Regions from separate parts of the Pseudomonas sp. Fl5BN2 genome, predicted to be linked through region 2. Evidence: predicted binding sites of a transcription regulator. Region 2 holds the regulator's gene; the other holds the start of a gene.
The links. The regulator sigma-54, encoded in region 2, starts transcription at its own class of promoters, with help from an activator protein. The targets are predictions, from matches to a motif close to ANTGGCATNNANNTTGCTNT.
Positions count from the first base shown of each region.

Region 1: flgB (flagellar basal body rod protein FlgB) is a predicted target of sigma-54. The motif match lies at 2,123-2,142, and genes of this name have one in related genera.

Region 1 covers NZ_JAAARL010000006.1:124,451-129,023, forward strand. Annotated here, with positions in the region: gene flgE (flagellar hook protein FlgE) at 1-452, opposite strand, end outside; gene flgD (flagellar hook assembly protein FlgD) at 483-1,211, opposite strand; gene flgC (flagellar basal body rod protein FlgC) at 1,227-1,670, opposite strand; gene flgB (flagellar basal body rod protein FlgB) at 1,674-2,081, opposite strand; gene cheR (protein-glutamate O-methyltransferase CheR) at 2,330-3,157, opposite strand; gene GV819_RS10410 (chemotaxis protein CheV) at 3,201-4,133, opposite strand; gene flgA (flagellar basal body P-ring formation chaperone FlgA) at 4,209-4,573, shown strand, end outside.
Region 2 covers NZ_JAAARL010000005.1:154,921-159,493, forward strand. Annotated here, with positions in the region: gene lptA (lipopolysaccharide transport periplasmic protein LptA) at 1-507, shown strand, start outside; gene lptB (LPS export ABC transporter ATP-binding protein) at 507-1,232, shown strand; gene GV819_RS08830 (RNA polymerase factor sigma-54) at 1,415-2,908, shown strand; gene hpf (ribosome hibernation-promoting factor, HPF/YfiA family) at 2,988-3,293, shown strand; gene ptsN (PTS IIA-like nitrogen regulatory protein PtsN) at 3,306-3,770, shown strand; gene rapZ (RNase adapter RapZ) at 3,773-4,573, shown strand, end outside.

The DNA of each region.
Region 1 (4,573 bases), on a different contig from region 2:
GGTGCGAGGTTCGAGGTATCGATCCGCAGGTCGGTCAGCACACCGTTGACGATCTTGCCGTTGGCGTCGACCGCATAGCCTTGCAGGCGAGCAGTGCCATCACTGTTGGTGATGTAGCCTTCCTTGTCGGTCTTGAAAGTACCGGCACGGGTATAAGTCAGGGAACCGTTGGTGCTCAGCACGAAGAAACCCTGGCCCTGGATACCCATGTCCAGCACGTTGCCGGTGTTGCTGATATCACCGTTGGTGAACTGCTGGGAAACGTTGGCCAGGCGCACACCGTTACCCACGACCTGAGTGCCGCTGCCCAGTTTGGTGGCCGAGTACACATCGGCGAACTCTGCACGAGATGACTTGAAACCCGTGGTCGCGACGTTGGCAATGTTGTTGCCGGTAACGTCCAACTGTTTGTTGGCAGCGTAGAGACCGCTAAGGCCGATATTGAAAGACATATTCCACTCCTTGTGCCGGTTTAGTCGGCTCTAGATACCAATGGTTTGTACTTTGGACAGGGCAATCGGGCTGCCCATACCGGCCAGGTTCAACATCAATTCACCACCGGTCTGGCTGATAGTGACGCTGTTGACCGTTGCCGGCAGGTAGGTGACCAAGTCAGTGCCCTTGCCATCAATGGTGGTACTGGCCTTGAAGGTATAATTACCCGGATCTGCCTTGGTACCGTCGGTCTTGGTGCCATCCCAGACGAAGCTGGCATTGCCGGCTTTCTGACTGCCCATGTCGATAGTCTTGACGGTGTTGCCAGCCTTGTCGGTGACGGTCACGGTGACCGAGCTCACGCTGGACGGTACGGTCACCGAGCCGGTCATGCTCTTGCTGGTATCCACCTGAGTGGTACCGGTCTGCACGATGACCGAACGGCCCACCAGGGAAGAAGCCTGCAAGGCCTGGGACGATTTGTAGTTGCCTGTGATCGAGTTCACCGAAGTATTGAGGGTAGTAATGCCCTCGAGGGTGGAGAACTGCGCCAACTGGGCAACGAACGCACTGTTGTCCTGAGGATCGAGTGGGTTCTGGTTGTTCAGCTGAGTCACCAACAGCTTGAGGAACGCATCCTTGCCCAGGGACTGCTTGCCGGTCGCACTGTTAGTGGCCGCCGCCAGGCCATCGGCGCTGGTGGTCGTGGTTTTTTTCGACGAATTGGCCAGCACATCCTTGAGGGATGGGGCGTTGGTGGTATCAGTAACGCTCATTGGATTCGCCCCTTATCACTGACCCAGGGTCAGGACCTTCTGCATCATGGTTTTGGCGGTGTTCATCATTTCCGCATTGGTCTGGAACGAACGGCTGGCGGAGATCATGTCGGCCATCTCTTCCACCACGTTGACGTTGGGGTAGTAGACATAACCCTTGGCGTCGGCGGCTGGATGATTAGGTTCGTAGCGGGCCTCAAGATTGCTCTGGTCTTCGACCACGCCCAGCACCTGTACGCCCTGGCCTGCAGCATCCTGATTCTGGAACAGCGAATCAGTGCCACCGCTCTGCGCGCCCTGGAACATGGTGGCGAATACCGGATGACGAGCGCGATAGGTCTGATCGATGCTTGACGACACGCTCTCGGCGTTGGCGATGTTACTGGCGACGGTGTTCAGACGGGTGGTCTGAGCGCTCATGCCACTACCGGCAATATTGAAAACACTGGCAAGGGACATGGATTACTCTCCGCGCAGGGCTGCAACCAGCCCTTTGAACTTACTATTAAGCAGCGTGAAGCTGGCCTGGAAATCCACTGAGTTCTGCGCATAGCTCGACTGTTCAAGCTGGGCATCCACGGTGTTCTGGTCGATCGAGGGTTGCATCGGCGTGCGATACAGCAGGGACTCATCGCCACCGCTCAAGCCTTGCGCTTCGATATGCCGGTTGTTGGTCATGTTCAACGCGAAAGCGCCGTTCTTAACCTTGTCGTTCTGCTCGGCGAGCACCGCGGAGAAGTCCAGATCCCGAGCCTTGTAGTTCGGGGTATCGGCGTTGGCGATGTTGTTGGCCAGTACTTCGGCACGCTTGGCGCGAAAGCCAAGAGCCTGTTCGTGGATACCGAGCGCTTTATCGAAGCTGATGCTCATGTCGGAAACCTTTGGGTGACCTGATTTTTCGTAACCTGGATGTAGCAAGCTGCGTGCCAAGTCCGCAAGCCCCGTAAATCAAGGGATTGCTGGCGCAGATGCCGCGGCAATGCCAGAAAAGCGGCAATGACTTTCCGCGAAACGCCGGCAAAGCGGCAATCGCTCTGCCGCTTTCAGCCTGTACAGCTCAAATGACGCGCATAAAAAAGGAGGCCCATAGGCCTCCTTTTTCATTGCGCAATCGCTGCTTACTTCGCCTGGTAGATGATCCCCGGGCTGCATTGCACCATCTGATAATGGTCTGGCAAGCCATTGAGCGCTTCGGAAGCCCCCAGAAACAGGTAACCACCCGGCTTCAGAGTACTGTGAATGCGCATCAGGATGTCCTTCTTGACCTCGGCCGAGAAGTAGATCAGCACGTTACGGCAAAATACGATATCGAACTTGCCGAGACTGGCATAACTGTCCAGCAGGTTGAACGAGCGAAATTCCACCCGACTCTTGATCGGCGCCTTGATCACCCAGCGCCCCGGCCCCTTGGGATCGAAAAAGCGCTGCAGACGCTCGGCCGACAAGCCACGACCAATCGCCAGACTGTCGTACTCGCCGGTCTTGCAGTTATTGAGCATGGTTCCGGACAGATCGGTGGCCACGACCTGCACCCCCATCTTCAACTGTCCCATATTGCTGCGCTCGAACTCATCGATGGACATCGACAGCGAGTAGGGCTCCTGCCCCGACGAGCAGGCGGCCGACCAGATCCGCAGGCGCTGGTTGGGGCTGGCCTTGATCGCCTCGGGAAGCACCTTGTTCTTCAATACCTCGAACGGATAGGTGTCACGAAACCATAAGGTTTCGTTGGTCGTCATGGCGTCCACGACCATCTCGCGCAATCCGCTGCGAGGTTGGGTCTGGATACGCTGAACCAACTCACCCAAGGTTTTTATGCCTTGCTGTTCCATCAGTTTGTTGAGACGGCTCGAGACGAGATATTGCTTGTTTTCCCCGAGCAAAATACCACAGGCTTTTTCCAGGAAGACCCGGAACTGTTCAAAATCCAAATTACCCGTAGACAATGCTGCCGCCTCTTAAATCTATGTCCGCCAAGGGCTGGTGCCCTCAGCTATGGTCTGCTGCTTTGATCCGGTCGACTACCCGGGATGCCAGGTCATCAGGGCGGAACTTGGCAAGGAAGTCATCGGCACCGACCTTCTTCACCATCGCCTGATTGAATACGCCTGACAACGAAGTATGCAGGATGATATGCAGCTTTTGCATGCGTGGATCGTTGCGTATCTCGGCCGTGAGGGTGTAGCCGTCCATTTCAGGCATCTCGATGTCGGAAATCATCATGAGGAACTCATCTTCCGGCTTCTTGCCCTCATCCACCAACTTGCGCAGATAGTCCAGTGCCTGCCGACCATCATTCAAGGCCACCACTTCAACACCCACAGTCTGCAGGCAACGAGTGACCTGCTTGCGCGCCACCGACGAGTCGTCGACGGTTAGCACCCGCAGGGAAACTGCCTTGTGCTGGGTCTCGACATCCACCACACCGACCGAAATCGCTTCGGAAGTAGGTGCGACTTCCGCGAGCACCTTCTCCACGTCGATGATCTCGACCAGTTGGTTATCCACCCGGGTCACCGCCGTCAGGTAGTGATCACGCCCGGTACCCTTGGGCGGCGGATGAATCTCTTCCCAGTTCATATTGACGATGCGTTCCACTGAGCGCACCAGAAACCCCTGGGTCTTGGTGTTGTACTCAGTGATGATGACGAACGGATTGCTCTGATCTTTCAATCCGCCAGAGCCAGTGGCCATTGCCAGATCCAGGATCGGAATGGTCGCCCCTCGAATATTCGCGACACCGCACACCACAGGACTGGATTTGGGCATCACGGTCAGCTTGGGGCATTGCAGCACCTCGCGAACCTTGAATACGTTGATCCCGTAGAGCTGCCCCCCATCAAGACGGAAAAGCAACAGCTCCAGGCGATTCTGCCCAACCAATTGCGTGCGCTGGTTCACCGAATCCATTACACCAGCCATGCCCAGACTCCCCAAAGCTTTAAGATCCGACGCACGCTCATTACTAAACGGCACGGGGCTTGCTTTTTAACTGTTATGAACGCCAAAACGACATTTTTCCGACGCCTGACATCACACTACCGCAAATTGCTTTGCGGGTTGTCGGCGCTGTGCATTTTAAACCCTGGCAGCCCTGCCGTTGCTGACTCGCTCACCCTGCCTGATCTTCTTATCGGCGTCACTCAAGGGTTTCTTGAATTCACGGTAGAAGACTATCTGGCCACCAGTCAAACGGAAGGACGCTACGAAATCCAGGTTAACCAACTGGACCCGCGCATGCACATGCCCGCTTGCGACAAGGAATTGACAGCAAGCCTGGAAAGTCCGGCGCAGCCACTAGGACGGGTCACGGTCAAGGTACGCTGCGAAGGCGCCTCGCCCTGGACGGTGTTTGTACCGGC
Region 2 (4,573 bases):
GGCGCAGCACTGGGAAGCGTGAGCGCCTGGGCTCTGCCGAACGATAGCCAACAGCCAATCCGCATCCAGGCCGACGACGCCCAGCTCGATGACAAGAATGGCGTGGCCACCTACAAGGGCGATGTAATCATCACCCAGGGTTCGATGAAGATCACCGGCAACACCGTGACCATCACCCGGTCAAAAACCGGCGAAATCGACGTGGTGACCTCCGTGGGCAACCTGGCGTATTTCGAGCAACTGCAGAAACAGACCGACCCGAAACCGGTCCAGGCCTACGCCGTGACCATCCAGTACCATGCCCAGCAGAACCGCATCGTACTGATCGACAAGGCCAAGGTTATCAACGACGGCAACACCACCGAAGGCGAGAAAATCGTCTACGACACCGTCAAGCAAGTGGCTAACGCCGGTCGCGCCAATGGCACCTCGGTCACCGCGCCGCGTCCGCGGATCGACATGGTCATCCAGCCGAAAAAGAAAACCGACGAGCAAAAGGCCCAGTAATGGCAACTCTAAAAGCCCAGCACTTGGCCAAGAGCTACAAGAGCCGCCAGGTCGTGCGTGATGTCAGCCTGTCCATCGACAGCGGTCAGATCGTCGGCCTGCTCGGCCCCAACGGTGCCGGCAAGACTACCTGCTTCTACATGATCGTCGGCCTGGTCCAGGCCGATCAGGGCCGCGTCCTGATCGACGACCTGGATGTCAGCCACCAACCGATGCACGGCCGCGCCCGCGCGGGTATCGGCTATCTGCCCCAGGAAGCCTCGATCTTCCGCAAGCTGTCGGTGGCCGACAACATCATGGCCATCCTCGAGACCCGCAAGGAACTCGACAAGGCCGGTCGCCGTCAGGAACTGGAAAGCCTGCTGCAGGAATTCCACATCAATCACATCCGCGACAACCTCGGCATGAGCCTGTCCGGCGGTGAACGCCGCCGAGTGGAAATCGCCCGGGCCCTGGCCACCGCCCCCAAGTTCATCCTTCTGGACGAACCGTTCGCCGGCGTAGACCCGATCTCGGTTGGCGACATCAAGCAGATCATCCACCACCTGAAGGCCAAGGGCATTGGGGTACTGATCACCGACCACAACGTCCGGGAGACTCTGGACATCTGTGAGACCGCCTACATCGTCAACGACGGGCAACTGATCGCCGAAGGCGATGCCGAGACCATCCTGGCCAACGAACTGGTCAAGGAAGTCTACCTGGGCCATGAGTTCCGCCTGTAAGGGCTGAGGTGTTGGGCTGGACGCCAGAGCGCCGGGAACAATAATTCCCTACAAACTTTATTGTTACAGCGCTCTAGGCAAACACTTCAGTTTCAGGCATATAATTTGCTTATGTTTGGCGCTCCGGCGCCCTGTAGTGGATGGCGCATGTGCGCCGGCAAATAAGGTGTTAAGCCCCTGCCATGAAACCATCGCTAGTCCTGAGAATGGGCCAGCAGCTGACGATGACACCGCAGCTGCAACAGGCCATCCGCCTGCTCCAATTGTCGACCCTGGACCTGCAACAGGAAATCCAGGAAGCGCTGGAGTCCAACCCGATGCTCGAACGCCAGGAAGAAGGCGACGACTTCGACAACAGCGATCCTTTGGCCGACAACACCGAGTCCAAGCCCAACACCGAGATCCAGGAACCCTCCTACCAGGAAACCGCCCCTACGGTGGATAACCTCGAGGACGGTGAGTGGAGCGAACGCATCCCCAACGAACTGCCGGTGGATACCGCCTGGGAAGATGTCTACCAGACCAGCGCCAGCAGCCTGCCTAGCAGCGATGATGACGAGTGGGACTTCACTACCCGCACGTCGGCCGGTGAAAGCCTGCAAAGCCACCTGCTCTGGCAACTGAACCTGGCTCCGATGTCGGACACCGACCGCCTGATTGCCGTAACCCTGATCGATTGCATCAACAATCAGGGCTACCTGGACGAAACCCTCGAGGAAATTCTCGAGGCCTTCGATCCCGAACTGGACATTGAGCTGGACGAAATCGAAGCCGTCCTGCACCGCATCCAGCAATTCGAACCGGCCGGTATCGGCGCCCGCAACCTGGGCGAATGCCTGCTGCTGCAATTGCGCCAACTGTCGACGAAAACCCCTTGGCTGAGCGAAGCCCAACGCCTGGTCAGTGACTACATCGACCTGCTGGGCAGCCGCGACTACAGCCAACTGATGCGCCGCATGAAACTCAAGGAGGACGAGCTGCGCCAGGTCATCGAGCTGGTGCAGAGCCTCAACCCGCGTCCAGGCTCACAGATCGAATCCAGCGAAGCCGAATACGTGGTTCCGGACGTCATCGTGCGCAAGGACAACGAACGCTGGCTGGTGGAGCTGAATCAGGAGTCCGTGCCACGCCTGCGAGTCAATGCCCAGTACGCCGGTTTTGTGCGTCGGGCCGACACCAGCGCCGACAACACCTTCATGCGCAACCAACTGCAGGAAGCCCGCTGGTTCATCAAGAGCCTGCAGAGCCGCAACGAAACCCTGATGAAAGTGGCCACCCAGATCGTCGAGCACCAGCGCGGCTTTCTCGAGTACGGTGACGAGGCAATGAAGCCGTTGGTGCTGCATGACATCGCCGAAGCGGTGGGTATGCACGAATCGACGATTTCCCGGGTAACCACGCAAAAATTCATGCATACCCCACGGGGCATATATGAGCTGAAATACTTTTTCTCCAGCCACGTCAGCACCTCGGAAGGCGGTGAATGCTCGTCCACCGCGATCCGCGCGATCATCAAAAAACTGGTGGCTGCGGAAAATCAGAAAAAGCCGTTGAGTGACAGCAAGATCGCTGGTTTACTGGAGGCACAAGGCATTCAGGTAGCCCGCCGTACCGTCGCCAAGTATCGCGAATCCCTTGGGATTGCGCCTTCCAGCGAACGGAAGCGGTTGATTTGACCGCAGGGCTGGCCACAGCGTTTCAGGGGCAGGCAACCCAGCCTGCCGCTTTATGCACTGGCAACGAAGGAGAAGCTGTATGCAAGTCAACATCAGTGGACACCAACTCGAAGTGACTGAACCTCTGCGCGCTTACATCGGCGAAAAACTCGACCGGCTGGAGCGGCATTTCGACAAGATTACCAATGTGCAGGTCACCATGGCTGTCGAGAAGTTGAAGCAGAAAATCGAAGCCACCTTGCACATCCACGGTGGGGAGGTCGTCGCCAATGCAGAACATGACGATATGTATGCCGCAATCGACCTGCTCACGGACAAGCTTGACCGTCAACTGAAAAAGCATAAGGAAAAGCACCTCCACCTTCTCCAAGGCACGGGTCGCTAACACTCTCCCCCCATGATCCGACTTGAAAGTATCCTGACCCCCGGCCGTTCCTTGGTGAACGTGCCGGGCGGCAGTAAAAAACGCGCACTCGAACAAATTGCCAACCTGATCAGCCGTGAAGTGCCCGATCTGGAGATGCAGGATGTCTACGAGAGCCTGATCGCCCGTGAAAAACTCGGTTCTACCGGTTTTGGCAACGGCATCGCGATTCCCCACTGCCGCCTCAAAGGCTGCGAGTCCCCCATCAGTGCCCTGATGCACCTGGACGCACCGATCGATTTCGACGCCATCGACGGCGCCCCGGTCGATCTGCTGTTCGTCCTGCTAGTCCCGGAAGCTGCCACCGACGCACACCTGGAACTGCTCAGGCAGATCGCCAGCATGCTCGATCGCAAGGAAGTCCGTGACCGGCTGCGCAGTGCCACCAGCAACGAAGCCTTGTATCAGGTTGTTCTGGACGAGCAAAACGGTCAGTAATCATGCGCTTGATCATCGTCAGCGGCCGTTCCGGCTCAGGTAAAAGCACCGCCCTCGACGTTCTTGAGGATCACGGCTACTACTGCATCGACAACCTTCCAGCCGGCTTGCTGCCCGAGCTGGCCGAACGTGCGTTGATTCACACTGAACTGGCCCAACCGCTGGTGGCAGTATCCATTGACGCACGCAATCTGCCCAGCCACCTGTCGCGCTTCCCCGAGCTGTTGGAAGAAGTGCGCAGTCGGCATATCCAGTGCGATGTGCTCTATCTGGACGCCGATGAAGAAACCTTGCTCAAGCGCTTCTCGGAAACCCGCCGCCGGCATCCCCTGAGTAGCGCCAATCGCTCACTGGCGGAAGCCATCCACGACGAAACCCAGTTACTGGGACCGATCGTCGATCTGGCGGACCTCAAGGTCAACACCACCAATCTGAACCTCTACCAACTGCGGGATACCATCAAGCTGCGGTTGCTGAATCAGCCCGAGCCTGGCACCGCATTCCTGGTGGAGTCCTTCGGTTTCAAACGCGGCATGCCGGTAGACGCCGATCTAGTGTTCGATGTGCGCTGCCTGCCCAACCCGTACTGGAAGCCTGAACTGCGCGCCCAATCCGGATTGGACGCTCCCGTGGCCGAGTACCTGGCCGCCCAGCCTGATGTCGAAGAGATGTTCCAGGACATCTCCAGCTACCTGCTCAAGTGGTTGCCGCGCTTTGCCGCCAGCAACCGCGCCTATGTAACCATTGCCATTGGCTGCACTGGCGGGCACCACCGCTCCGTGTACCTGACTGAGCGTCTCGGC